3 regions of the Clostridium paraputrificum AGR2156 genome follow, and region 3 is predicted to be linked to each of the others. Evidence: riboswitches for the same ligand, from Rfam matches in the RefSeq annotation. Region 3 holds a riboswitch; each other region holds the start of a gene.

Region 1 (8,682 bases), on a different contig from region 3:
CTATTAGGTACTTATTCTTACCGATAACTTCTGCAAGTGGCATTAATACCTTTTCCATCTTTTTCATTATAGTATTCATTGATTTACCCTCCAGTTCTTTAGACACTATTAAATTTTACTTTGAATTACCTTTGATTAATCTTATGGCTTGCTTTAACACCTTTTCTCCGTCCATTGCGCCATAAGATGCTGGTTCAATTGGAGCTATTGGAATATTTAATGGTATACAATCCTCTTCAATTTTATTGAATAAGAATCTAACTTGTGGTCCAAGTAAAACACAATCTGGTCTCTTTTCATTGATTAACACATGTGACTTTCCAGCTGGAAAAGCTTCAATATGAATATCAAGATTGTGCTTATTTGCAACTTCTTGCATTTTTGAAACCATTAAACTAGTTGACATTCCTGCTTCGCAGAATAAAAATATTTTTTTCATTTGTATAACCTCTCTTTCTTTTTACATTTAAATGTAATTCTTATGCCCTTTAATAAAGCAAGAATTATGCCAACATCCAATATTCAATTTTTAAGGTATTCTTTTAACTCACAAAACAATCTGTATCGTTTTTTTAATACATTTAATAGTTCTTTCATTTGTTAAATAACAATAGTGTATCGTTTTCTGAATTTAATAACACACTTTTTCATCTATAAAACACTCTTTTTTAGAGATAACCTTTACAAAAATATTATATAATTGTTTCTTAAATATATAAAGAAAAAACACTGCTATGCAGTGCTTAAAATATGTAACTAAAAACTTATTCCTTCTTTGAATCTATCTAACATTTTTTCTGCAGCGCCTTTAACATCTTCTTTTCCTAATATGCAAGATATAACTGCAATCCCATCAATATTACTTTCCTTAAGTTTAGTAACATTCTTTTCATTAATACCTCCTATAGCTACAACAGGGATATTAACTGATGAAGTAATGCTAGATAAAGTTTCATAAGATACATCTCTTGTATCTTTTTTAGTTGATGTACTAAAAACAGCTCCAACACCTAAGTAATCTGCACCATCCTTCTCAGCTTTTAGAGATTCTTGTAAAGTGGCAGCAGATACTCCTAGTATTTTATCTTTACCTAGAATCTTTCTAGCTACCGAAGCAGGTAAATCCTTTTGACCTATATGAAGGCCATCAGCATCAATAGCTAGTGCAATATCTAATCTATCATTAATTATTAGAGGTATATTATACCTTGAAGTTACTTCTTTAACCTTAATAGCTATTTCATAGAATTCTCTAGAAGTAACATTCTTTTCTCTTAATTGAACTAAGGTTACTCCACCTAAAATGCTCTCCTCTATACATTTTATTAAATCTCTTCCTCTTAAAACATCTCTATCTGTTACAAGATAAAGTGTATAATCAACATTCTTCATTTATTTTACCTCTTTTCTCAATTACTTCCTTTGATAAATTATAAATATTATCCATAAGCTTAACCTTAAAAGTACCTGTTCCTTCACCTTCTTTTAGACTTTCATAAGCTAATTCTCCAGATATCCCCATAGAAACAACTCCACTTAAAGCTGCTAGAAGGTTGTCCTCATTAGTCCCTAAATATGATCCAATAAGAGAAGAACACATACATCCTGTGCCTGTAATCTTAGACATAATTTTATGTCCATTTTCCACTGTATAAATCATCTTTCCATCTGTAACAATATCAACTGCTCCTGTTATAGCTATTATTGAACCTACCCTTTTAGAGAAATCCTTTGCTAAAAGTTTACCTTTCTCTAGCTCATCCTTTATAGAAGTATCATATAATGAATCTACTCCTTTAGTTTTTGTATTAATTCCATATAGAGTCTTTATCTCAGATAAATTTCCCCTTATTACAGCTAACTCAATATTATCCATTATAGTTTTTGCTACTTTTGTCCTGTATGGTGTAGCCCCTGCACCAACTGGGTCCAAAATGACAGGAATTCCAACTTCATTAGCCTTCTTTCCAGCCTTAATCATACATTCTACTGTTCTAGAATTTAATGTACCTATATTTATTACAAGAGAAGATGCTATAGAAGTCATAGCCTCAACCTCATTTATATCATCTGCCATAACAGGTGATGCACCAATGCTTAGAGTAATATTAGCACAGTCATTCACTGTTACATAGTTAGTAATATGATGTACTAAAGGTGCTCTCTCTCTCACATTTTCTAATAAATTACCTATATAAGTTTTTATATCCATTATTCTATCACACCACTTTTCTTATATAATTCATAAAAATGGTTTGTAGGTCCAACACCCTTACCTATATCTAAAGAATGCTTAATTGCAACTGTAATATATCTCTTTGCTTCACTTATTGCTTCTTCCATAGATAATCCTCGTGCAAGATTTGCAGTTATTGTTGATGATAAAGTACAACCTGTTCCATGTGTATTCTTTGTGTCAATTCTTTCAGAAGTAAAATAGTGAAATTCTTCTCCGTTAAAAAGCACATCTATAGCTTCACCATCTAGGTGTCCACCTTTTAATAGAACATTTTTACATCCCAATTTAATTAGTTCTTTACAAGCATCACACATGTCTTCTTTTGTTTTTATATTTATAATTGATGACCCTATTTCTTTAAGAATTTCTTCAGCTTCAGGAATATTGGGCGTTATTAAATCTGCTAAGGGCAATAGATTTTTAATTAAAGTCTTTTTAGACTCTGGTTTTAGTAAGGAAAACCCACTTTTAGAAATCATAACTGGATCTATTATCAAATTAGTTGGTTTATATTGTCTAAGTTCTTCTGCAATAGCATTTATAGTTTCTATCTTAGAAACCATTCCAATCTTTACTCCATCTACCCTAATATCAGTAAATATTGCGTCAATTTGATTCTTTATTATTTCATCATCAATATCTTGTACACTAAATACTCCTTGAGTATTTTGAGCAGTTACTGCAGTAATTACGCTCATTCCATAAACATAATTTGCACTAAAAGCTTTTAAATCCGCTTGAATTCCAGCTCCTCCACAGCTATCAGAGCCTGCAATTGTTAAACAATGTTTCATCATAAATTCCTCCTTAAAGTAAAAAAAGTACAAGCAGAAGATGCTTGTACCTTAAAATCAAATTACATTAACAACTTCCTACGCTGGTATTAACCAAACAGGTTCCTAGGGTTAGAAAGTATAAGGCTTTCACTCTCAGCTTACCAATTTAAGCACCCCTGTGTTTCTATTATCTAAAATAACTTTATCATAATATACCATTTTTCTCAAGTGTAGTCATATTTTAATAATTTATATATATTTATTAAAGTAATAGTACACAATCAATATAAATGCATATACTTTTATTAAGTTTATAACAGAAAAGGAGAAAATGAAATGAAACAATATGTTTGTTCCATTTGTGGCTATATTTATGACCCAGAAATAGGTGACGAAGATAATGGAGTTGAATCTGGAACACCATTTGAAGATTTGCCTTATGAATGGACATGCCCAATTTGTAATGCTACAAAAGAAAGCTTTGAAGAAGTAATTGAATAATTAAACTATTCTATAAAAGAAACTCCAATAGGGGTTTTCTTTTTTTTGAATAAATATTGTATTTTTACATATACTAATTTATAAATTTCCAGTAGGAGGGTATTATGCATAATAAATATAATGATTTATTTGATACATTAGTTAAATCTTATTATGAGGGTGATTTCGACACAACTTTAAACAGAATTATTACTTGTCATGAATCATCTCCACAGGAAACATTTGAAATTATAACTTCTCTTTGTGGAGTAAAAATAGAATTTGATAACAATTATTTATATAACTTAAAGAAAGCTATTACTCATTATACAGTTCAAAAAAAAGTTGTAGAAAAACTTCAATGTTGTAGTGACGATTCTTGCAAGGGTGATGATAACAAATATAACTGCCAAAGAGCCTGTCCTTTTGATGCAATATATTTTGATGAAGAAAAAGGAAGTACTGAAATAGATGGTGATAAGTGTTTAGGTTGTGGCATATGTATAGATTCATGTAAATCTGGAAGAATCTTAGATAAGGTTCAATATATCCCAATAATAGACTTAATAAAAAATAATAAAACTGTTATTGCAGCTGTTGCCCCTGCTATAAGTGGTCAATTTGGTGATGATGTAACTATGGATCAACTAAGAGCTGCTTTTATTCAAATGGGCTTTACCGATATGATTGAAGTTGCTTTTGCAGCAGATATTCTAAGTATAAAAGAAGCTGTTGAATTTAATAAACATGTAAAGGGTCCTAATGATTTAATGATTACATCCTGTTGTTGCCCTATGTGGGTTGGAATGCTTAAGAAAGTATATAATGAATTAATTGATGATCTTTCTCCTTCTGTTTCTCCAATGGTTGCAGCAGGTAGAGTAATTAAGAAATTAAATCCTGATGCTAAGGTTGTTTTTGTTGGTCCTTGTATTGCTAAAAAAGCTGAAGCTAAAGAAAAGGATGTGGCTGGTGCCATAGATTTTGTACTTACTTTCCAAGAGGTTGATGAAATTTTTAACGCTATGGATATAAGACCAAGAGATTTAGAAGGAGTACCAACTAAGGAATATGCCTCTAAGGGTGGTAGATTATATGCGAGAACTGGTGGTGTATCAGTAGCAGTACATGATGTATTGAATGAGCTATATCCTGACCAAATAAAGAACTTTAAAGCTGTTCAAGCAAATGGTGTGATTGAATGTAAGAAGATTTTAAATTCTGCCTTAAATGGGGAAATAAATGCTAGTTTCCTTGAAGGAATGGGATGTGTTGGCGGATGTGTTGGTGGACCTAAAGCTAATATTCCTACTGCTAGAGGAAAGGAAGCTGTAGATAATTTTGCTAAGGAATCTGCAATTCAGGTGCCTGTCCACTCTGATACCTTGGATGATGTGTTAGGCCGATTAGGAATAGAGTCTTTAAAAGACTTTGAAGATAAGGATAAAATCCAATTATTTGAAAGAGAATTTTAGAAGGAGTAAACACTGTTATCATCAGTGTTTACTCCTTTTATTCATCAACTCTAATTATTTTATAATTTTCATCATATTTTATTCCTAGTTCTTTAGATAACTTATCATTTATAAGGTTAAGCTTTTCGCTATACTCTCTATATTCCTTACTTAGCACCTTCATATTTGGAATAAACACTTCATAATATCCACTTTCCTTGTAGAAGTTCATGAGTTTTTTCTTGAAATTAAAAAATGGATTTAAATATGGTAAAAGCCGCCACTCTTTTTGTTTATCTACGTATCCTAATAGCTCTTTTTTATATTCTTCTAGTTCTTCTCCTTGGGCTTCTAATAATGCCTCCATCTTGCTTTTGGTAGCTTCGTATGTTCTCTTTCTAATTTCATCACTGGAGCTTGCTAGACCTATTTGTATGAACTTAGGTATTTTAAATTGTGGTATATTATCTAGAAACTCAACTATATTATGCCATGCTTTAATTTTTTCCATAGTATCTAATGGTTCATTTAAGTATGGGGAAAAGTGATATGCCATATATTCTCCAAATCCTTTTGGAAAAGCTCTTTTTAGTTCACGCTTTATAAATTCCCCACTCTTCTTTTCCTCTTGAATTATTTCATCATTTAACCTGGATATTTCATTAATAGACATATCCCCTTCTATTAATCTTTCTAGATGAATCTTATCTATTTTTAGTCTAATCTCTTTTTGTTCCTTCTCTATTACTATTCTATTTAATATTTCTCTTTTGTCTTTAGACTTTAATATAGTCATAATATCTTTTACAGAAATATCTAGCTTTCTATATAATGATATCTCTTGTAATATCTTTATGTCTTCATTACTATAATCTCTGTATCCATTACTAAGCTTCTTTGGGGATATAAAATTTTCTTTTTCATAATATAAAATAGCTTTTTTAGTTAAGCCAGTACTTTTACATACCTCATTAATTAACATATACTCACCTCTTAAGATACATAATAGAGTACTCCCTAAGGGCATAGTCAACTATATTATTTAATCTTTTTATATTAATATATAATTTAATAAATCTAATGGATTATCTAAAAGGTAATCCCCTTGAATTCCTTCAATTGATGTTGCTCCCCATTTAGCAAGGGCAAAATCCATATTTGCTGCTTTAGTTGCTTTATAATCTGATAATGTATCTCCCATATATATACATTCTTCTCCATTAATATCTAATGTATCACAAACCTTAAGCAGTGGATCTGGATAAGGTTTATGTCTTTCTGTATCTTCTGCAAGTACTGTACAAGAAATATATTTTTCAAGACCTGTTGGATAAAAATCTATTTCATACTGCTTTTTCATTTTTGAGCTTGCAATTGCACATTTAATTCCTAATTCATTTAATCTAGGAATAAGTTCATTAAAACCTTCATAAAGAGTTGCTCCTTCTTCAAAGCTATTTACATATTCTACCCATTTAGCATAGGATTTTTCAATATCCTTAAACCCTAGCTCTTCAATTGTCTTTTTTCCTGGATAAGCCATGTATTTAAGTAGATCATTATAAGGAATAAGAATATCTAACTCTTCTTTTACTAACCTTTGTAAAGGTAGCATATTCATTCGTTCTGTATTTAACACTGTACCATCTAAATCAAATATTACACATTTGTATCTCTTCATAAATTTCATCCTTCATCTTTAAATTTATTTTAAGGTGTTAACAAGTACTCTTCTAGCCTTTGGTAACATCTCTGTTTTTATTAAAAAATTCCATACTGGCTCAAACTTCTTCCATGCTCCTGCATATGTAAAATGCTTTAGTTTCATTTTTAATTCTTCATGATTTTTTGAGTCCTTAAATATGTTACTCCATTTATAGAATTCTTCATAAGATTCCTTATATCCTTTTTCCATTTCCTCTTTTGTTATATTTGGATGATTAAAAGTTAAATGTCTTGTATCATACTTTCTCCAATCTTCTGTAACTATCCTATTAGTTTTTTTCATTTCTTCAAATATTGGAGTTCCTGGATATGGGGTTAAGATATGATTTGTTACTGTTGTTATTCCATTATCTATTGCCCATTCTGTTGTTCTACTAAAAACGTCTTTTTTATCATCATCAAGTCCAAATATAAAACTTCCGTTTATCATTATTCCTATTTCATCAAGTCTTTTTATAGCTTTTTGATAGTCTTGTCCTAAATTACTAAGCTTGTTAGCGCTTTTTAAGTTTATTTGATTAATGCTTTCAAAGCCAATAAATGCACTTCTAAAGCCTGCTTCATATGCTAGTTCTATAGTATCATCATTTAAAACTGAATCTACAGTTATTGCACCTTGAAACACTCTATTCATACCCTTCATTTCTTTAAAGAGCTGCCTAACCAAATTCTTATTTGCAAAAATATTATCATCTAAAAAATAAAGATGACGACCTTTCATACTATCTATCTCTTCTAAGATTCTATCTATTTTATAAGAATAATATGATTTACCGCCCTTATAAAAGGAGCTTACATAACAAAAAGAACACTTATTAGGGCATCCTCTTGAAAACACCATAGAATTAGGAACTAGATACTTATCATTTTTAAATAAGTCCCTTCTAGGTAAAGGAATACTATCAAAGCACACATCACCTTGATTATATATCTTTTTATTACGTCCTTCTTTTAATTCCTTTAAAAACTTTGGAAAACTGCTTTCCCCAAGTCCTAGTAAAATCACATCACAATGCTTTTTAGCTTCATACGGCACTGAAGTTGCATGTAATCCTCCTAATGCCACAGTTACCCCTTTCTTTCTATAATTGTCTGCTATTTCATATGCTCTATATGAGTTTGTAATATATGTCTCAATGCAAACTAGATCTGGAAAATCATCTAACTTTAGAGTTTCAATATGTTCATCAACTATTTCTATTTCATCTTCTTCACCGCAAAAAGAAGCGAGCGTAGCTAATCCAAGTGGAGGAAATAAAGAATACTTTATTGGCCTCCAGTATGGACTCTTAGCTTCTTCAAGTGCAGGTAAAATAAACTTAATTTTCAAATTTATTACCCCTTATACCAATTTACTTATTACTATTTTAGGATGCAAAAATTACTTTTTAATATTCTAATTCTTACTTATTCCTTAAGCTATGAATTCTCCCTCTAAAATAGACATTAAAATAACATCATGGTATTCATTTTTAAAGAATAATCCATCCCTTTGATGTCCTTCCTCTTTAAAACCAACCTTCTCGTAAGTCCTCTTAGCTCTTTTGTTATAATCAAATACTTCTAATTCAATTCTATGAAGCTTTAATTCTTCAAAGGCATATTTTATAGTTTCATATACTGCCCTATACCCTATCCCCATACCAAAATACTTTTTATTAAATAGAGCTATTCTAAAGCCACAGATTCTACTGTCAAAATCTATGTCCATTAATGAAGTTTCTCCAATAATTTTACCATCTTCTATAATTAAGAAATGTCTCCTTTCCTCATCATCAACAAGCTTATCTACAAATTTATCAATTATTTCAAAATTAACTTTTTCTGTAGTAGCTGTATAATGAAGCATTTCTTCATCTGGATTTTCGAAACCTGCCTTCCAATACTCTTCTTTATCATTTTTTTCTATAAGTCTCAGTTTTATATTCATAACCCTCTCCCTTTTATTATGATAACAATATGCTATCATATATTTCATACAATTGGCTATACTAAGTATAGGCATGAT
Region 2 (8,682 bases), on a different contig from region 3:
AATCCTACAGAAGAGGATGTTACAGTATTACCTGAGTTTAAGGAGCAAAAGTCATTAGCTAATATTTTTTATGAGACAGAAAGATGGTTGGATATACTTGGAGTAGGGGAAGTTGGAAGTCTAAATAAAAAGATTATAAGTAAAGGACTTACCAATTTAATTTTAGTTTCTGAAGCACTACATGAAAAGAAAATAGCTTATTTAGCAGATAGTATTTCAGCAAAGAAGAATGTAAAGGTAGTTTTAATTGCTGGCCCATCTTCTTCTGGAAAAACTACTTTTGCGAATAGGCTTGGAATACAACTAAGAGTTAATGGGTTAAATCCAATACCAATATCTTTAGATGATTATTTTGTAGATAGAGTTCATACTCCAAGGGATGAAAACGGAGAATATGATTTTGAATCAATTGAAGCTATTGACTTAAAGTTGTTTAATAAAAATCTAAAATATCTTTTAGATGGTAAGGAAGTAGAGATCCCAAGTTATAATTTTAAGACAGGAAGTCGTGAATGGAATGGTCATAAACTAAAATTACCTGGAAATGGTGTAATTATCGTTGAAGGAATTCATGGATTAAATCCATCATTAACAGATGCTATAGAAGATGATAAAAAATATAAAATATATATATCTGCCTTAACTCAATTAAATCTTGATAACCATAATAGAATTGCAACAACAGATGTAAGAAAAGTTAGAAGAATAGTTAGAGACTATTTATCAAGAGGTTATGGAGCAGAAGAAACTTTAATGATGTGGCCTTCAATTAAAAGAGGAGAAAGAAAAAACATTTTTGTATATCAAGAGGAAGCTGATGCAATGTTTAACTCAACATTAGTATATGAATTATGTGTATTAAAACCATATGCTATAAAAGAACTTGAGAAAATAAAGCCAGGTAGTCCGGTGTATAATGAAGCTGTGAGGTTAAGATCATTTTTAAACTTCTTTAAAGAAATTGAATTCAGTGATGTGCCAGAGAATTCCATCTTAAGAGAATTCATTGGAGGAAGTTGTTTTTATAAATATTGAAGAGAGGTTGCTAAGTAACTTCTCTTTTTAAATAGCTTAATCTTAATAATAAAAATAATATTATTTTTATTATTAAGAAAAGAATTTTTCTTATAATAATTCTAAAAAATATATATTTATATAAATATGTAAATATACAACAATAAAAAAAGAGAATCCTTGCTATAGATTCTCTTTTATCAGTATCAATATTAAACTATCTACTTAACTTTTTAACTGCAACATTTTTATTTTCTAATTTCTCTATTAGGTAATCAATATCTCCAGCTTTAAGAATATAAGATAACTTTTTCGCTTTATCATTAAATTCAAAGGAGATAATTTTTTTGGGAGAACCTTTGTCCCATTTAACAGTTACGCACCTTATGCTCTCATATTTAAATTTATTATTAAATAGAACCATGCTATCTCTAGAAAACATTACTAGATTAAAGACAAAAGAAACAAAAAGCAAAACAAAAAATAAAATTATTCCTATAGTTGTAGTTTCAACAACAGACATATATAAAAGTAGTAAAGCAGCACAGAAAAAGTTCATTTTATCTTTGAAAAATATTTTAAGATGTAACTCTCTTTGATTTCCATAAAAATCACATATGTTTAATAAGAAATATAAAGCAAATAATATTCCTAGGAAGATTGCAAAACCAAAAATTATATTAAGAATAATGTTCATAAAAAAATCCCTTTCATTGTTGTGGGGGGGAATAAATTCCATAAATTAAGTATAGCAAAATAAAGATTGATAATACAGATAAAATTACTTAAACTAAAAGTAAAATAACTAATGATTAAGGAGAGGTTTTATGAAGAGCGTAGGCGTTTTTGATATTTTAGGTCCTATAATGGTTGGTCCATCAAGTTCTCACACTGCAGGAGCTGCAAGACTTGGAAAAGTAGCAAGATCTGTAGCTAATGGTCCCTTAAAAAGCGTAAAGTTTTTATTGCATGGTTCTTTTGGGAAAACCTATAAGGGACATGGAACAGATAGAGCATTAGTTGCTGGAATACTTGGAATGGAGCCTAGTGATATAAGATTAAGAGAGTCTCTAGAAATTGCTAAGAGAGAAGGGTTAGAATTTGAATTTATAGAAACAGATTTAGGAGATGCTCACCCAAATACTGTTAAGTTTATTATGGAAACTAAGAAAGGAAATTACTGTGAAGTTATAGGTTCTTCCATTGGTGGAGGAAGTATACAGATAACAGAAGTAAATGGCAATAAAGTGGAATTTACTGGAGATTATCCAACATTAATAATATCTCACCAAGATGTACCTGGAGCAGTTTCTAATGTTACCTCGATACTTTATAAAGAACACATAAATATTGCTTTTATGAAGGTTTTTAGAAAGCAAAGAGGTAAGGGGGCTACAATGGTATTTGAAGTAGATAATAGATTAAACGATGATGTAATAGATGAAATTAAAGGGATAGATTCTATAAGTAGAGTTATTAGAATAAATCCAGTTAAGGAGGAGGAATAATGGATATAGCAAGAAGTGGAGAAGAACTTTTGAAAATTTGCCAAGAGGAGAATATATCTCTTAGCGAATATGCTATAAGATATGAAATAGAAGATAAGGGAATATCAAGAGAAGAACTTTTTGAAAAGATGAGAAAAAATCTACATGTTATGATAACATCTGCTAACGAGGGAATGGAAAAAGAAGTTTATTCAGTTAGTGGTCTTATAGGTGGAGATGCATATAAATTAAAAAAGTATCTTGAAAAAGGAGAGACATTAACAGGGGATACTATGGTATTAGCCATGGCTATGGCATTATCCTCATCAGAAGTAAATGCAGCTATGGGGAAAATTGTAGCATGTCCTACTGCAGGTTCTTGTGGAATATTACCGGCAGTTATTTTAGCAGCAGGAAAAAGATTAAATAAAACAGAAGATGAAATGATAGAAGGATTATTTGCATCAGCAGCTGTGGGAATGATAATAGGTATGAATGCAACACTAGCTGGAGCAGAAGGTGGATGCCAAGCAGAATGTGGTTCAGCTTCAGCAATGGGAGCAGCAGCTGTAGTAGAAATGATGGGTGGTACTCCTAAGATGAGTTTAGATGCAGGTGCAATAGTACTAAAGAATGTACTTGGACTAGTATGTGACCCAGTTGCTGGATTAGTTGAAATACCATGCGCAAAAAGAAATTCTTCGGGAGCTATTAGTGCTTTATGTACAGCTGATTTGGTTATGGCAGGTGTAGAATCAAAAATACCTTTTGATGATGCAGTTTCTGCAATGTATAAGGTAGGTAAATCTCTTCCAGCATCATTAAGAGAAACTGCTTTAGGTGGAGTTGCTATAACTAAAGCAGGATTAATGCTAAAAAAGAAAGTTTACGGAGAAGAGTAAAACTGGTAAGATAAAAGTGAAAATTACATAAATTTACTAGGGGAGCTAGTGCTCTGGCTGAGAATGGAAAGAAAGTTCCTAAACCCTTGAACCTGATATGGTTAGAACCATCGTAGGGAAGTGATAAATTAAAAATATAAAAGTTTATTTGCGTGGCCCTATTAGGCTACGCTTTTTTATTCTTTAGGAAAGTAGATTTATTATTAATTGAGGATAACTTCAACAATTTGGCTATATATTCGCTAATTTATGCCTAAAGAATTAAAAAAATTATATGAGATTGGTCTTTTGCTCACATGCTTTTCTTAAAGCAGAGTGTGATGAAAAAATCGAAGACTCGGTAAGTTCATATTGACGATTTTTTTACGAATTGGAGGTAAATATGGAGAAAAAGGGATTATCAAAAAAATTAGCATTAAGTGGTGTGCTTATAGCAATAGCAACTATATTGGGAACTTTTTCAATTCCTATATTTGGAGCAAGAATGTCCCCAGTACAACATTTTGTAAATGTGGTTACAGCTGTTACATTAGGTCCAGGATATGCTTTAGGAAATGCATTTATAGCTTCTACCCTTAGAAATATTTTAGGTACTGGCAGTCTTTTAGCCTTTCCAGGGAGTATGATAGGAGCATTTTTATCAGGAGTTTTATATAAAAAGTTTAATAATATAGAAGCAGGATTATTAGGAGAAATAATTGGGACAGGCTTTATAGGGGCCTTAGTTGCATATCCCATTTCAACTTTAATCTTAGGTAAAGAAGTTGCACTGTTTGCTTATGTTATACCATTTTGTATTAGCTGTATAGGTGGAGGAATAATAGCTTATACATTTTTAAAGATATCAACAGTTAGAAAAGTTTTGTTCTCTTTTTTTATTGATTAAAATATTGTAAAATGGACAATAGTAAAGAAATATAGAAAGAGGTGAGTATTTGAATATCAAAGATACAGCTTTATATGCATTAAAAAAATTTTATGGATATAATAGCTTTAGACCAGGGCAAATGAACATAATTTTTAATATTCTATCTAAGAAGGATGTTTTTTGTATAATGCCAACAGGCGCTGGTAAGTCAATTTGCTATCAAATACCAGCCTTAATAATGAATGGTGTTACCTTAGTAATATCTCCTTTAATATCCTTAATGAAGGATCAAGTAGACTCCCTTAAGGAGAATGGTATTACTGCTACATATATAAATAGCACTCAAAGTATGGAGGAAATAAAGGATATACTTAAGGATGCATCTTTAGGTTTATATAAATTAATATATATTGCACCAGAGAGATTAGAGTCTAAAGTTTTTGTTCAAATGATAAGAAATTTACATATTTCGCAGGTGGCGGTAGATGAAGCACACTGTGTTTCAGAATGGGGACATGATTTTAGAATTAGTTATAGATATATAAAACCTTTTGTGGATTTGTTACCTAATAGGCCAGTTATATCTGCATTTACAGGTACTGCTACAGATGAAGTTAAAGAGGATTCTATGAATCTTTTAGGACTAAGAAATCCAATAAAATATGTAGGTGATATAAATAGAGAAAATCTTTCTATTAATATTTTCAAAGAAGAGGATAAGTTAGAAGGAATTAAGGATATTATAAGAGAGCATGAAGATGAATCTGGAATAATATACTGTTTGTCTAGAAAAGAAGTGGAAAATTTATATACTTATTTAAGGGAGTATGGGTATAATGTATCAATGTATCATGGAGGGCTAGAAGATTATGATAAGGAAAAAGCTCAAGATGATTTTTTATTTGAAAGAACAAATATTATGGTAGCTACTAATGCATTTGGTATGGGAATAGATAAATCAAATGTAAGATACATAGTTCATTGTACAATTCCTAAAAATCTTGAATCTTATTATCAAGAAATTGGTAGAGGGGGAAGAGATGGGGAAGCTTGTAAGTGTTATCTTTTTTATAATAGAGATGATATACGAAGAGTAGAGTTTATATTAAATAAAAGTAGTGGGTTTAAACGTAAGGAAATTGCCTTAAGAAAACTTCAGTCTATGATAGACTTTTGTGAAGAAGATGGTTGTTATAGAGCATTTTTATTAAAGTATTTTAATAAGGAATGGTCTAGAAATTATTGTGGAAATTGTAGTAATTGCCTGGGAAATGATGAAGTAAGGGACTTTACTAGGGAAGGACAAATTATTTTGTCAACTGTATATAGAACCCGTGAAAATTACGGTATATCAGTATTAATTGATATTTTAAGAGGTATAAAAGGACCTAAAATAATAGAGAAAAACTTAGACAAAATAACAACTTTTTCGTTAATGAAGGACTATAGTTCATCATTTATAAAAGCTATAATTAATGAAATGCTTACACAGGGATATGTTAGCTTAAAGGAGGGAACATATTCTATGTTAAAGTTAAATAATAAATCTATGGATATACTTTTAGGTAAAGCAGACATGTACTTATTAGTAAAAGAAGATGAAAAGCCTATAGATGAAGAATTATTCCATAAATTAAAGCTTTGGAGAAAAAGTAAGGCTATTAAAGAAAATATTAAACCATACATTATTTTTTCAGACTCATCACTTATATCAATTGTAAATCGATTACCAAAGAGTATTGAAGAATTACTCCAAGTTAGAGGTGTTGGTGAGAAGAAAGTAGAGAAGTATGGAGATGAAATTCTGAAATTACTATCTAATGAATAAATAGGAGAGAAGTTGGTAAACAACTTCTCTTTTTGCTTACCTATAGTAGGAGTGGGGGATATTTGTTTCCATGTGACTTGGAACTTTCCACGGAACAAACAAAATAAATATCCTCCCTACCTTTTTTGTTATATTATTTAAGTGAATTTTCGTATTGTTGAACCATTCTCTTAACCATTTCTCCACCGACACTTCCATTTTGTTTAGAAGTTAGGTTACCCTTGTCAGTATTTTCATAGTCTTGTAATCCAAAACTTGAAGCTACTTCATTTCTAAAAGTATTTAATCCTTTTTTAGCTTCTGGAACTAAATTTCTGTTACCACTATTGTTTGAAGACATACCTGTCTACCTCCTTATATTTAAAAAGATTGTACAAATATTGTACAATCTTATGTTGTCCATGTAGCGAAAGAATAAACTATGAATATGTATCCTTTTACGGTTTTAGTATACTAATTTACATATTTAATGAAGTATAGGTGTTTACTGTAAGTTTATAAAGGTAATTAGTTTTCATTTAGGAATAAATTATTTGTGAAAAAAGTTATATTAATAGTCTTATTATTCATTAAAAATTCTTTGATAGGAATACTCTATAACTTTTGGTGAATATATTTTAAGTAAAAGGAGGGAGTGCATATGAACTTCAAAGAATTTATAGAAAGCGATAGAGAGGCTAGAAACAAGCAGAAATTTGAAGGGAATTTTTTGGATTATCTTGAAATTATAAAGTCAAATCCTGATATTGCTAAACTAGCGCATAAAAGAATGTATGACATTATAGTAGGCAAAGGGGTTGAATTACTAAAAGCTGAAGAGAATCCCAGGGTTAAAAAGATATATGGTAATGAAACTATAAGAAAATATGATTTTTTTAAGAATGATTTTTATGGAATAGACAAGGTTATTATGAAACTTGTTAATTACTTCAATTCTGCATCTATGAAGGGAGAAGAATCTAGGCAAGTTCTTTATTTAGTTGGGCCTGTTGGAGCTGGAAAGTCATCTTTAGTTGAAAGCTTAAAGAAGGCATTGGAAGAAGCTGATCCTATATATGCTCTTAAGGGTTGTCCGATGCATGAAGAACCACTACATCTAATTCCTAAACATTTAAGACCAAAATTTGAAGAACTATTAGGAGTACAAATAGAAGGAGATTTATGTCCTGTATGTAGATATAGGTTAATGCATGATTACAATGGGAAGTATGAAGAGTTTCCTGTGGAAACAAAGACTTTCTCAATAAGATCAAGAAAGGGTATTGGAGTAGTACCACCAGTAGATCCTAACAATCAAGATACATCTATATTAACAGGTTCAATAGATATTTCTAAAATGGACATGTATGCTGAGGATGATCCAAGAATTTTTTCTCTAAATGGTGCCTTTAATGTTGGTAATAGGGGGCTTGTTGAGTTTATAGAGGTATTTAAAAATGATGTTGAATATCTTCATACAATAATTACAGCTACTCAAGAAAAGTCTGTGCCATCTCCAGGAAAAGGATCGATGATTTATTTTGATGGACTTATAATTGCTCATTCAAATGAAGCAGAATGGAATAAATTTAAATCAGATCATACCAACGAAGCTATTTTAGATAGAATAGTAAAAATAGAGGTTCCATATTGCTTAGAGTTAGATGAGGAAATGAAGATTTATCAAAAAATAATTAAAAAGAGTAACTTTAAAGCACATATAGCTCCACATACAATTGAGGTTGCTGCTATGTTTGCAATTCTTTCAAGACTTTCTCCATCAACTAAAGTTGATCCTATGACAAAGTTAAAAATTTATAATGGTGAAGAAATTGTAGAAAAGGGAACAACTAAGAGAATAGATATTATGGAGCTTAGAGAAGAATCAGGAACTTATGAGGGTATGAAGGGGATATCAACTAGATTTATTGTAAAAGCAATAGATAATGCATTATCAAACTCAGAGTGTGACTGTATCAATCCATTAAGCATAATGGAGAGCATAATAAAATCAATTAAGGAGATGGATATTGGAGCTGATGATAAGAAGAAGTATCTAGGATTTATACAAGACACTATTAGGAAAGAATATAACAAGATGTTAGAGAAGGAAATTACAAAGGCCTTTATCCATTCATTTAGAGAACAGGCTGAAAGTCTTTTTAATAATTATATAGATAATGCAGAAGCTTTTGTTAATAAGAGTAAAATAAAAGATACTTCTACTGGTGAAGAATTAAATCCAGATGAAGAGTTTATGAGAAATATTGAAGAGCAAATAGGAGTTTCTGAATCTTCTAGTAAGGGATTTAGGGCAGATGTAACCTCATATATGTTCTATCTAGTAAGAAGCGGGGCAAAGATAGATTATACATCCTATGAACCATTAAAAGAGGCTATAGAAAAGAAACTTATAGCATCAGTAAAGGACCTTTCAAGAATAATAACTAAATCTAGGGTAAGAGATAAAGAACAGGCAGAAAAGTACAATGCAATGGTAGAGGAAATGAAGAATAATGGATATTGTATGCATTGTTGTGACGTTATCTTAAAGTATGCTGCAAATAATTTGTGGAAGGATTGAAACTAGATGGCAATCTTTAG
Region 3 (8,682 bases):
ACAATTAGAAGGTTCTTTAAAAGATTTCGTTATGGCAAGAGCTGTAATGAGTTCAGAGTTCTTAGAGGAAGCAGTTGCATATCCTAAAGAGCATATTTCAGTTGAAGTAGGGGAAAAGAACATTATGAGTGTAAATGTACCTGTAATGAACTTCAAGAGACAACTTGAGGGGGATGAGGGAAGCATTTATCCTTATGGTTTTGCCAATACTTCTTCAGAACTAGATGATGCAATAGCTAAGCTTTATGGAATACTTCCTAAACTACTAGAACTTGCAGAAGTAGAAAAGTCATGCCAACTTATGGCAGATGAGATAGAAAAAACTAGAAGAAGAGTTAATGCTCTTGAATATATGACAATTCCTCAATTACAAGAAACTATTAAGTATATTAGGATGAAGCTTGATGAAAATGAAAGATCAGCTACAACAAGACTAATGAAAGTTAAAAGTATGCTTGAACAAAGAGGATAGAAGAAAGAGGCACGAAAGTGTCTCCTTTTTTATTATATAGTTAAATAAGTAAGTTTATATATAATTTAAATAAGTTGTAATTTGTATAAGAATTTGGAATAAAAATGTTAAGAAAAAACTTTGTTTTACAGGAAAAATATAGTACAATTGTAAATGAGATTTAACATTTAAAATAATTAAGAAAGAGAATAAAAATGGGGAACACTAAAGAGAAGAAAATAAAAGAAATAAGTATTTTTATTATTCTTATATTACTGGGATATTTGTTAAAAATTAGTAAAATTGAACTTTTCTTTGGGATAATAATAGAGTTTGCAAGTATTTTTCTATTACTTATCCTTTTTATTTTTGGATTTTAAAAAGCAGTTATAGGAGCAATAACTATCTCTATATTTGATCTTTTATTTAATGGAAATATAGTTAATGTTTTTATAAGCTTTTGTGAGGTCCTTTTTATAATTTATTTCATAAAGAAAAATAAGAATGTTAAGGTTATAATAATAGATTTTTTCTTTTGGATATCAATTATTATTTTATCGATAATTTTAATTTTTCTTGGAGAAAAATATGATGGGTTTATAGAGTATAATTATTTTCCCATATTAATCTTATCTGTAAATTCTATGTTCAATACTTTGATTGCAGAAGTTATTTATGAATATGTGATTAAAGATTTTATATATAGGGAAAAATTTAAGACCGAATTTAAGGGGATGATTTTTCACATACTTTCTGGTGCTATATTAGTTCCATTTATAATAAACATATTTATCGATATGGTAAATAGTTATGATTACATATCTAATACTGCATTAACTTCTGCAAAGGAAGTTTATGATAGCGTATTTGATGAAATAGACGATTGGGATGAAAAGAAAATTTACAATTTAAAGTTATTAGGTGTTATAGAGTTAGGATATTTAGGAGATGTTATTCAAAAATCATGTAATTATAAAGAACATAATGTACATATAAAAGATAAAAAAGGAAATATAATTATAGATTTTATAAATTCTAATAAATATATAGAAAATTACGATGAGTATGATAGAAAGAAAATGTCTGATTATTTTTGGGAACTGCTACCCAAAAGATACATATCAATGGACTATAATAAAAGATGGGCAGATGGATATTTTGTATATGAATCTGAAATAGGAAACCTGGGATTATATTTAATGGTAGAGGTTCCTATTATAATATATAAAGATAGAATCATAAAAGAGTATATAGGACAATTTAAATTCCTAGTTTTATTTAGTATTTTTATTTTATTAATAGGAAAGTTGCTAATTAGTATAGTAATAAATGACTTTAATAAAATTAATAATAATGCAACTAACTTTTTAAAAATGATAGATAGTAAAGAAGTTATTATGTGGCCTAGCAGTAGTATTATGGAAATAGACTTATTAACAGATAATATAAAGAATATGGTTAATAGTTTAAGATTTAGCTTTATTAAACTTAAAGAATCACAAGATAAATTATATAGACAAGCTTACTATGACTCATTAACAAATCTACCCAATAGACTTTTCTTTAAAAAGTATCTAAAAGATGAAATTAAAGATTGTGAGAATAGTATATGCGTAATGTTCATGGATTTAAATAGGTTTAAAACAATTAATGACACAATGGGACATGATATTGGAGATAAGTTATTGGTGTTAGTTGCTGAAAGATTAAAGAGTCTGCAAGATGAAAAGCATCATATTTTTAGACTAGGTGGAGACGAATTTGTAATTGTATCAAAAGTAAATAGTATAGAAGAAATAAAGAATGATGGTATTAGAGCTGTAGAAATATTTAAAGAAAAGTTTATTTTAGAAGATAAATTTTCAGTTAAAATAACAGGAAGTATTGGAGCTAGTATATATCCACAAGATGGAACTGATATAGATAAAATAATAAAATATGCAGATATAGCAATGTATGAATCTAAATGTAATGGTGGCAATTCATTATATTTATTTAATGATACATTAAAGAAAGAGTTCTATGAAAAAGCTACTATAGAGAAAGAAGTTAAAAACGCAATTGAAAATAGTGAATTATATCTAGAGTATCAACCACAAGTATCAGCTAAAGATGGTAAAATTAGAGGGGTTGAAGCACTTTTAAGATGGAAAAATGATAGACTTGGGATTGTCCCTCCAGATAAATTTATTCCTATAGCAGAAGAGTCTGAAGTTATATTAGAAATTGATAAGTGGGTTATTAGCGAAGTTTGTAAAGTTATTAGAATGTTGCAAGATGAGGGATATAATAACATTACAATTTCAGCAAATGTATCAGCAAAACATTTTGTTAATGATGATATCCTAGATTTAGTATTAGGATGTATTAATAAAAATAATATAGATCCTAAATTATTAAAAATTGAAATAACTGAAAGTACTCTTGTAAAAAATGTTTCAACAGTAAAACGAATATTAGAGCGATTTAAAGAGATAGGAATAAGAACTTCTATGGATGACTTTGGTAAAGGATACTCATCTTTAAATATATTAACTTCTTTGCCTATAGATGAAGTTAAAATTGACATGGAGCTTATAAAAAATATTTTAAATAACAATAAAAAAAGGAAAATAGTAAATTTAATATTAGAACTGGCACACGATTTAAATTTAAGTGTTGTAGCAGAAGGAATAGAAGTTAAGGAAGAAAAATTATTTTTAGAAAAAATGGGATGTGATTATTTTCAAGGATATTATTTCAGCAAACCTATTGCTTTAGATAAAGTTAAGGAGCTATTAGATAAATAGAGGGGGAAATAGTTTGAGAAGGTTAAGAACATATTTAAGCATAATAATTTTAGGGAGTATTATTATGTCTTGTGGAAGAATGAATAGTGGAGATAATAGTGATAACATAGATAAGCCTAATGTAGATAGTGATATTGTTGAATTACAACTTTGGTCTTACTATGGAGGATTTGACGAAATAATAGAGGGATTTGAGAAGGAGAATCCTAATATAAAGGTTAAAATAAGTACTTTTCCATATGAAGAATACGAATTAAAATATAAAGAATCTATGATTAAGGAAAATGGGGATGCAGATATATTAATAATAGATAGTAATGAATATGGAGAATTTAATTCAATTAATGGATTAGAAAATTTATTAGATGATAAATATAATGCTACTAAATATAGAGAGGACTACGATAAAGAACTATGGGAATTAGGAAAGTCTATAGATAAAAGTAAATTGTTGGGGTTACCTATTGCAAGTGCTCCTATTGTTACGTATTACAGGGCTGATATAATGGAGGCTTATGGATTTCCAAGTAATCCAAAGGAATTAGCTGAATTTATGAGAGATGCTAATAATTGGTTAGAAATTGGAAAAAAACTAAAGGCTGATGATAAATATATTGTTCAATGGATTGGTGAGATTGTAAGAATTTCAACATCAGATATGGCGTATTTTGATGAAAATTTAGAATATCAAAGAGATAATGAAAGATTTAAAGAAGCTATAGAAATAGCTAGGAAGGGAAGGGATTTAGGGATTTCACCCTATAATGATATTTGGTCAGATACTGGTATTAAAATGTTGAAGGAAGATAAGTTCGCTATGTTATATTTAGGCTCATGGGAGGCTAGTGAATTGGAGACCTTAGTACCTGAGCAGAAAGGTAAATGGAGAGTTACAGCTCTTCCTTTTGGAGCATATGGATGGAATAATGCATCAATTATTTCCATTCCGGAAAACAGTGGAAATAAAGATGCGGCATGGAAGTTTATAGAATATTACATTTTTAAACATAATGACAAAAATAGATTAGGAAATGTTTCTGGATATTTACCTTTTAGAGGTGTTGAAGAAAACTTAAAACATAAGAATGAATTTTTAGGTGGTCAAGAGGACCAAAGAGTTTATGAAGAGTTAATGTCTAAGACACAAGAATATTCTGTAACTCCTTTAGATAAAGCTGTATTTAAGTTATGGGATGATATAGTTAATGAGGGGTTAGAAAATGGTAATAAATCAGATGAAATATTAGCAAATATAAAATCTCAAGTTAATAGTAAATTTTCAAAGGAAATTAAGATATTAAAAAATAAAATAAAAGTATAGGCGCATTATATAAAATAATGTATTATTTAGATGGAAAGGTATATAATATTAATTTTTTTGTAATTGATTAAAAAACTACATAATAGTATAATTCTTATGTAAGTATACACTTAAGTGTATTGTGACCTTAAAGTATAATGACAGAAAACGTTAAGGAGAAGAGTTTATAATGCAAGTTAATATACAACATTATATAATAGCATTGCTAGCAACTTTCTTAATTGTATATTTAGTTATACCTCAATTAATGAAAATTGCCTTAAAAGTTGGATTTACAGATAAACCTACAGAAAGAAAGAAGCACAGGGGAGAGATACCTCTTTGTGGCGGTTTAGGAATTTACATAGGTTTCTTTATTGTTAGCTTTATTATGTTTAGATGGTTAGGGATAAAGAATAGTGAATATGTATGGGTATTTATAGCTACTACTTTAATCTTAGGAATTGGATTAGTAGATGATTATTATAAATCTAAGGGAAAGGAATTTGCTATATATCCAAGATTAATAGTACAGATATTTGCAGCTATTTTAGTTTATAAGTCAGGCGTAGTTTTTTTGGGGTTTACTAATCCTTTAACTGGAATATATATATCTTTACCTGAGTGGATTCAATTTGTATTAACTATAACTTGGATATTTGGTGTTACTACAGTTATAAATTGGTCTGATGGAATGGATGGCCTAGCAGGAGGAATATCTTTAATATCATCAATGACCTTCTTTGTTGCAGCAATTGTATTAAAACAGGGAGAGTCTGCAGTATTATCAATTATACTTGGAGGGGCAATTTTAGGATTTTTGAAGTATAATAAGTATCCAGCAAAGGTTTTTATGGGAGATTCAGGAGCTAATGTAATTGGATTTCTATTAAGTATAATAGCTATTGATGGTGCATTTAAACAAGCTACAATAATGAGTTTATTTATACCAATATTAGCTTTGGCAGTGCCTATTTTTGATAACCTTTTTGTTATATTTAAAAGATTCACTGAGGGGAAGCCAGTTTATCAAGCAGATAGAAGTCAAATGCACTATAGGCTTGAAGAAAAGGGACTAACAGTTCAGCAAAGTGTAAATTATATAATGATTATTAGTTTAGGATTTAGTATTATTTCAATAATATTATTATTGTTAAAATACTAATTTTAGATAATAGAGATGTGGATGAGAAATTGCTTTGCAGTTTCTCTTTATTTTTAGGTAAAAAGCAAGGTAAGAAGGTACAAGAGTTAGTTAAGATAATTAAGATAAGAAGATTAATTGAGATGAACTTATACAATCCCTTAGGATTGTATTCCTAAACTATTCACCATTCGCTCTTATCTATTCACTAACTATTCACTGATTAAAGGAGGGGTTTTATGTACATAGATGGTCATACACATTTAGATTATTTTAAGGAGAACATAGATAAAGCTATTGAGGATATAAATAAAAATAAGATTATTACATTAGCTAATAGTATGGATATAGATAGTTACCTTTTAAATGAGGAGTATGGAAAGAGAAGTGAATATATAATTCCTTGTTTTGGTATTCATCCATGGAGTGCTGGAAGTTTTTCTGGAGAGTTAGAGGAGCTGATTCCATATATAGAAGAGAGTAAGGTTATTGGTGAAATTGGATTAGACTATGTTTGGGTTGAGGATAAGAGTACTTTTCCTAAGCAAAGAGAAATATTTAAGTTTATATTGAAGGAAAGCATTAAGAGGAAAAAGATAGTCTGTCTTCATACTAAAGGAGCAGAGGAAGAGATTTATAATATTTTGAAGGAACATAGCTATAATAAAGTTATTATTCATTGGTACAGTGGAAATTTAGACGTATTAGATAAGTTTATAAAGCTTGGCTGCTATTTTACTATAAGTGTCGATATAGGATATTCTAAGGTTACAGAAGAGGTGTTAAAGCGTATTCCTTTAGATAAACTCCTTTCTGAAACAGATGGGCCAACAGCATTAGAGTGGGTTAATGGAGTTTATGGATATCCAAGTGAGGTTAAGAGAGTTGTAAATGATATTTCTAAGCTTTTGAAAAGGGATGATATTAAGTCGATAATAATGGAAAATTGGAGAAAACTAATGGACAATGATTATTAATTATTGACTAATGAAGCAATAAGGGTTAATATGAAATAGTAAAATTAAACAAGAAAAGATTTATCTGGGGAGGCTTAAGAGATAGCCTGAGAGGAATAAGTTATTCGACCCATGACCTGATTTGGATAATGCCAACGTAGGAAGATAAAATATGTATAATAAATAGTTATCTAACGCATAGTATTTTCAGATTAGGAAGTACTATGCTTTTTTTACTTTTCAGAAAAGTATAGTATTGATCAATATACTAAAGAGAAGGAGGGGGAGTTTTGAATAAAATAAAAAGAATTAGTAACAAGTTAGTGCCATTAGTTTTCCTATTAGTTTTTTTAGCTATATGGGAAGGTGTAATAGAGTTAGGTGGAGTTGAAAAGTACATAATGCCAGCACCTACAGACATTGTTAAAGCAATAGTTAAAGATTTTAATACTCTGCTTCCACATATTATAGCTACACTGTATGAAAGTTTAGTAGGTTTTATTATCGCTATAGTATTAGCACTTGTTTTAGCAATAATAATGGATTTAGTACCATTTATAAAGAAGGGATTATATCCACTGCTTGTAGTATCTCAAACTGTGCCAGTTATAGCTTTAGCACCTTTATTTATAATATGGTTTGGTTTTGGAGCATTACCTAAAATTATAGTAGTTGTAATAGTATGCGTCTTCCCAATTGTAATTAGTATTTCAGATGGCTTAGAAAATGTAGATAAGGATTTTATTAATCATTTTAAGCTTATGGGTGCATCTAAGTTTAAAATATTTACTCATTTAAAGCTACCTTATGGGATAATTAATTTCTTTTCTGGTGTTAGAATTGCGGCAACCTACAGTATAATGGGTGCAGTGATTGGAGAATGGTTAGGAGGAGATAAGGGACTAGGTGTATATATGACTAGAGCAAGGAGTGCTTATGCACTAGATAAGATGTTTGGGGCTATTGTAATAATAGTTATATTAAGTATGGCTATTTTCTTTATGATAGGCTTAGTAGAAAGATTAGTTACACCATGGAACAAAAAGATAAAGGATGGAGGAGAATAATATGAAAAAAAGAAGAATGGTATCAATAATATCAATGGCATTAGCTTCAATAATGATGTTGTCAGGATGTGGAGCATCAAAGAAAAGTGAGGGAGAAGAGGGGTTAGAAAAGGTTAAGGTTATTTTAGACTGGACTCCTAATACTAATCATACAGGTATATATGTAGCAAAAGAAAAGGGATATTTTAAAGAGTTAGGGCTAGATGTAGAAATAATACAACCCTCAGAAGGATCATCGCTTCAACTTGTTGCAGCTGGGAAAGGTGATTTTGCAATAACATATCAAGAGGATTTAACTTATGCAAGAACATCTGATTCACCAATGCCTGTTAAGGCAATTGCAACAATAATACAACATAATACATCAGGTTTTGCATCTCCTAAGGAGAAGAATATAGAAACAGTAAAAGACTTTGAAGGAAAGGTTTATGGAGGCTTTGGAGGCCCTAGTGAAAAGGCTATTCTTCAAGCTGTTATGGAAAAGGCAGGAGCAGATTTTTCGAAACTAACTACAGTTGATGTAGGAACTGAAGATTTCTTTATTGCAACTAAGAATAACTTAGATTTTGAATGGACTTTTGAAGGGTGGACTAATATATCTGCAAAGCTTAGAAACTTTGATATTAATTATATCCCATTAAGAGAATTGGATGAAAGATTAGATTACTATACTCCAATTATTGCTTCATCAGAAAGTACTTTAAATGAAAAGAGTGACATGGTTAAGAAGTTTATGGAGGCAACTTCAAAAGGTTATGAATTTGCAATTAATAACCCTGAAGAATCAGCTGAAATTTTAGTTAAGGAAGTACCTGAAATAGATAAGGATTTAGCTGTAGAAAGTCAAAAGTTCTTAGCTAAAGAATATAAATCAGATGCAAATAGATGGGGAGAAATGAAGGATAGTGTATGGGATAATTATACTCAATTTATGTTGGAGTACAAATTAATAAACAAAGATATGAAAGCAAGCGA

What was found. A riboswitch is a leader RNA that binds a small molecule or an ion and turns the genes downstream of it on or off. The one in region 3 is predicted to bind thiamine pyrophosphate.
Region 1: another riboswitch for thiamine pyrophosphate. It lies ahead of thiD (bifunctional hydroxymethylpyrimidine kinase/phosphomethylpyrimidine kinase); the one in region 3 lies ahead of G594_RS0100635 (ABC transporter permease).
Region 2: another riboswitch for thiamine pyrophosphate. It lies ahead of thiW (energy coupling factor transporter S component ThiW); the one in region 3 lies ahead of G594_RS0100635 (ABC transporter permease).

Annotation. Positions count from the first base shown of each region.
Region 1 is NZ_AUJC01000008.1:164,469-173,150, reverse strand. It holds gene celB (PTS cellobiose transporter subunit IIC) at 1-79, opposite strand, end outside; gene G594_RS0109955 (PTS sugar transporter subunit IIB) at 116-439, opposite strand; gene thiE (thiamine phosphate synthase) at 757-1,392, opposite strand; gene thiM (hydroxyethylthiazole kinase) at 1,379-2,212, opposite strand; gene thiD (bifunctional hydroxymethylpyrimidine kinase/phosphomethylpyrimidine kinase) at 2,212-3,033, opposite strand; TPP riboswitch at 3,091-3,203, opposite strand; gene G594_RS19915 (rubredoxin) at 3,352-3,516, shown strand; gene G594_RS0109930 ([Fe-Fe] hydrogenase large subunit C-terminal domain-containing protein) at 3,621-4,970, shown strand; gene G594_RS0109925 (MerR family transcriptional regulator) at 5,008-5,931, opposite strand; gene G594_RS0109920 (HAD-IA family hydrolase) at 6,001-6,630, opposite strand; gene G594_RS0109915 (B12-binding domain-containing radical SAM protein) at 6,655-8,004, opposite strand; gene G594_RS0109910 (GNAT family N-acetyltransferase) at 8,089-8,604, opposite strand.
Region 2 is NZ_AUJC01000010.1:175,170-183,851, reverse strand. It holds gene G594_RS0111850 (nucleoside kinase) at 1-1,035, shown strand, start outside; gene G594_RS0111845 (hypothetical protein) at 1,232-1,711, opposite strand; gene sdaAB (L-serine ammonia-lyase, iron-sulfur-dependent subunit beta) at 1,842-2,522, shown strand; gene sdaAA (L-serine ammonia-lyase, iron-sulfur-dependent, subunit alpha) at 2,522-3,403, shown strand; TPP riboswitch at 3,432-3,539, shown strand; gene thiW (energy coupling factor transporter S component ThiW) at 3,786-4,289, shown strand; gene recQ (DNA helicase RecQ) at 4,339-6,099, shown strand; gene G594_RS0111820 (alpha/beta-type small acid-soluble spore protein) at 6,233-6,439, opposite strand; gene G594_RS0111815 (PrkA family serine protein kinase) at 6,740-8,662, shown strand; gene yhbH (sporulation protein YhbH) at 8,669-8,682, shown strand, end outside.
Region 3 is NZ_AUJC01000001.1:137,242-145,923, reverse strand. It holds gene G594_RS0100665 (V-type ATP synthase subunit D) at 1-472, shown strand, start outside; gene G594_RS19440 (putative bifunctional diguanylate cyclase/phosphodiesterase) at 1,135-3,240, shown strand; gene G594_RS0100650 (ABC transporter substrate-binding protein) at 3,254-4,561, shown strand; gene G594_RS0100645 (MraY family glycosyltransferase) at 4,731-5,705, shown strand; gene G594_RS0100640 (TatD family hydrolase) at 5,924-6,661, shown strand; TPP riboswitch at 6,717-6,821, shown strand; gene G594_RS0100635 (ABC transporter permease) at 6,931-7,707, shown strand; gene G594_RS0100630 (ABC transporter substrate-binding protein) at 7,709-8,682, shown strand, end outside.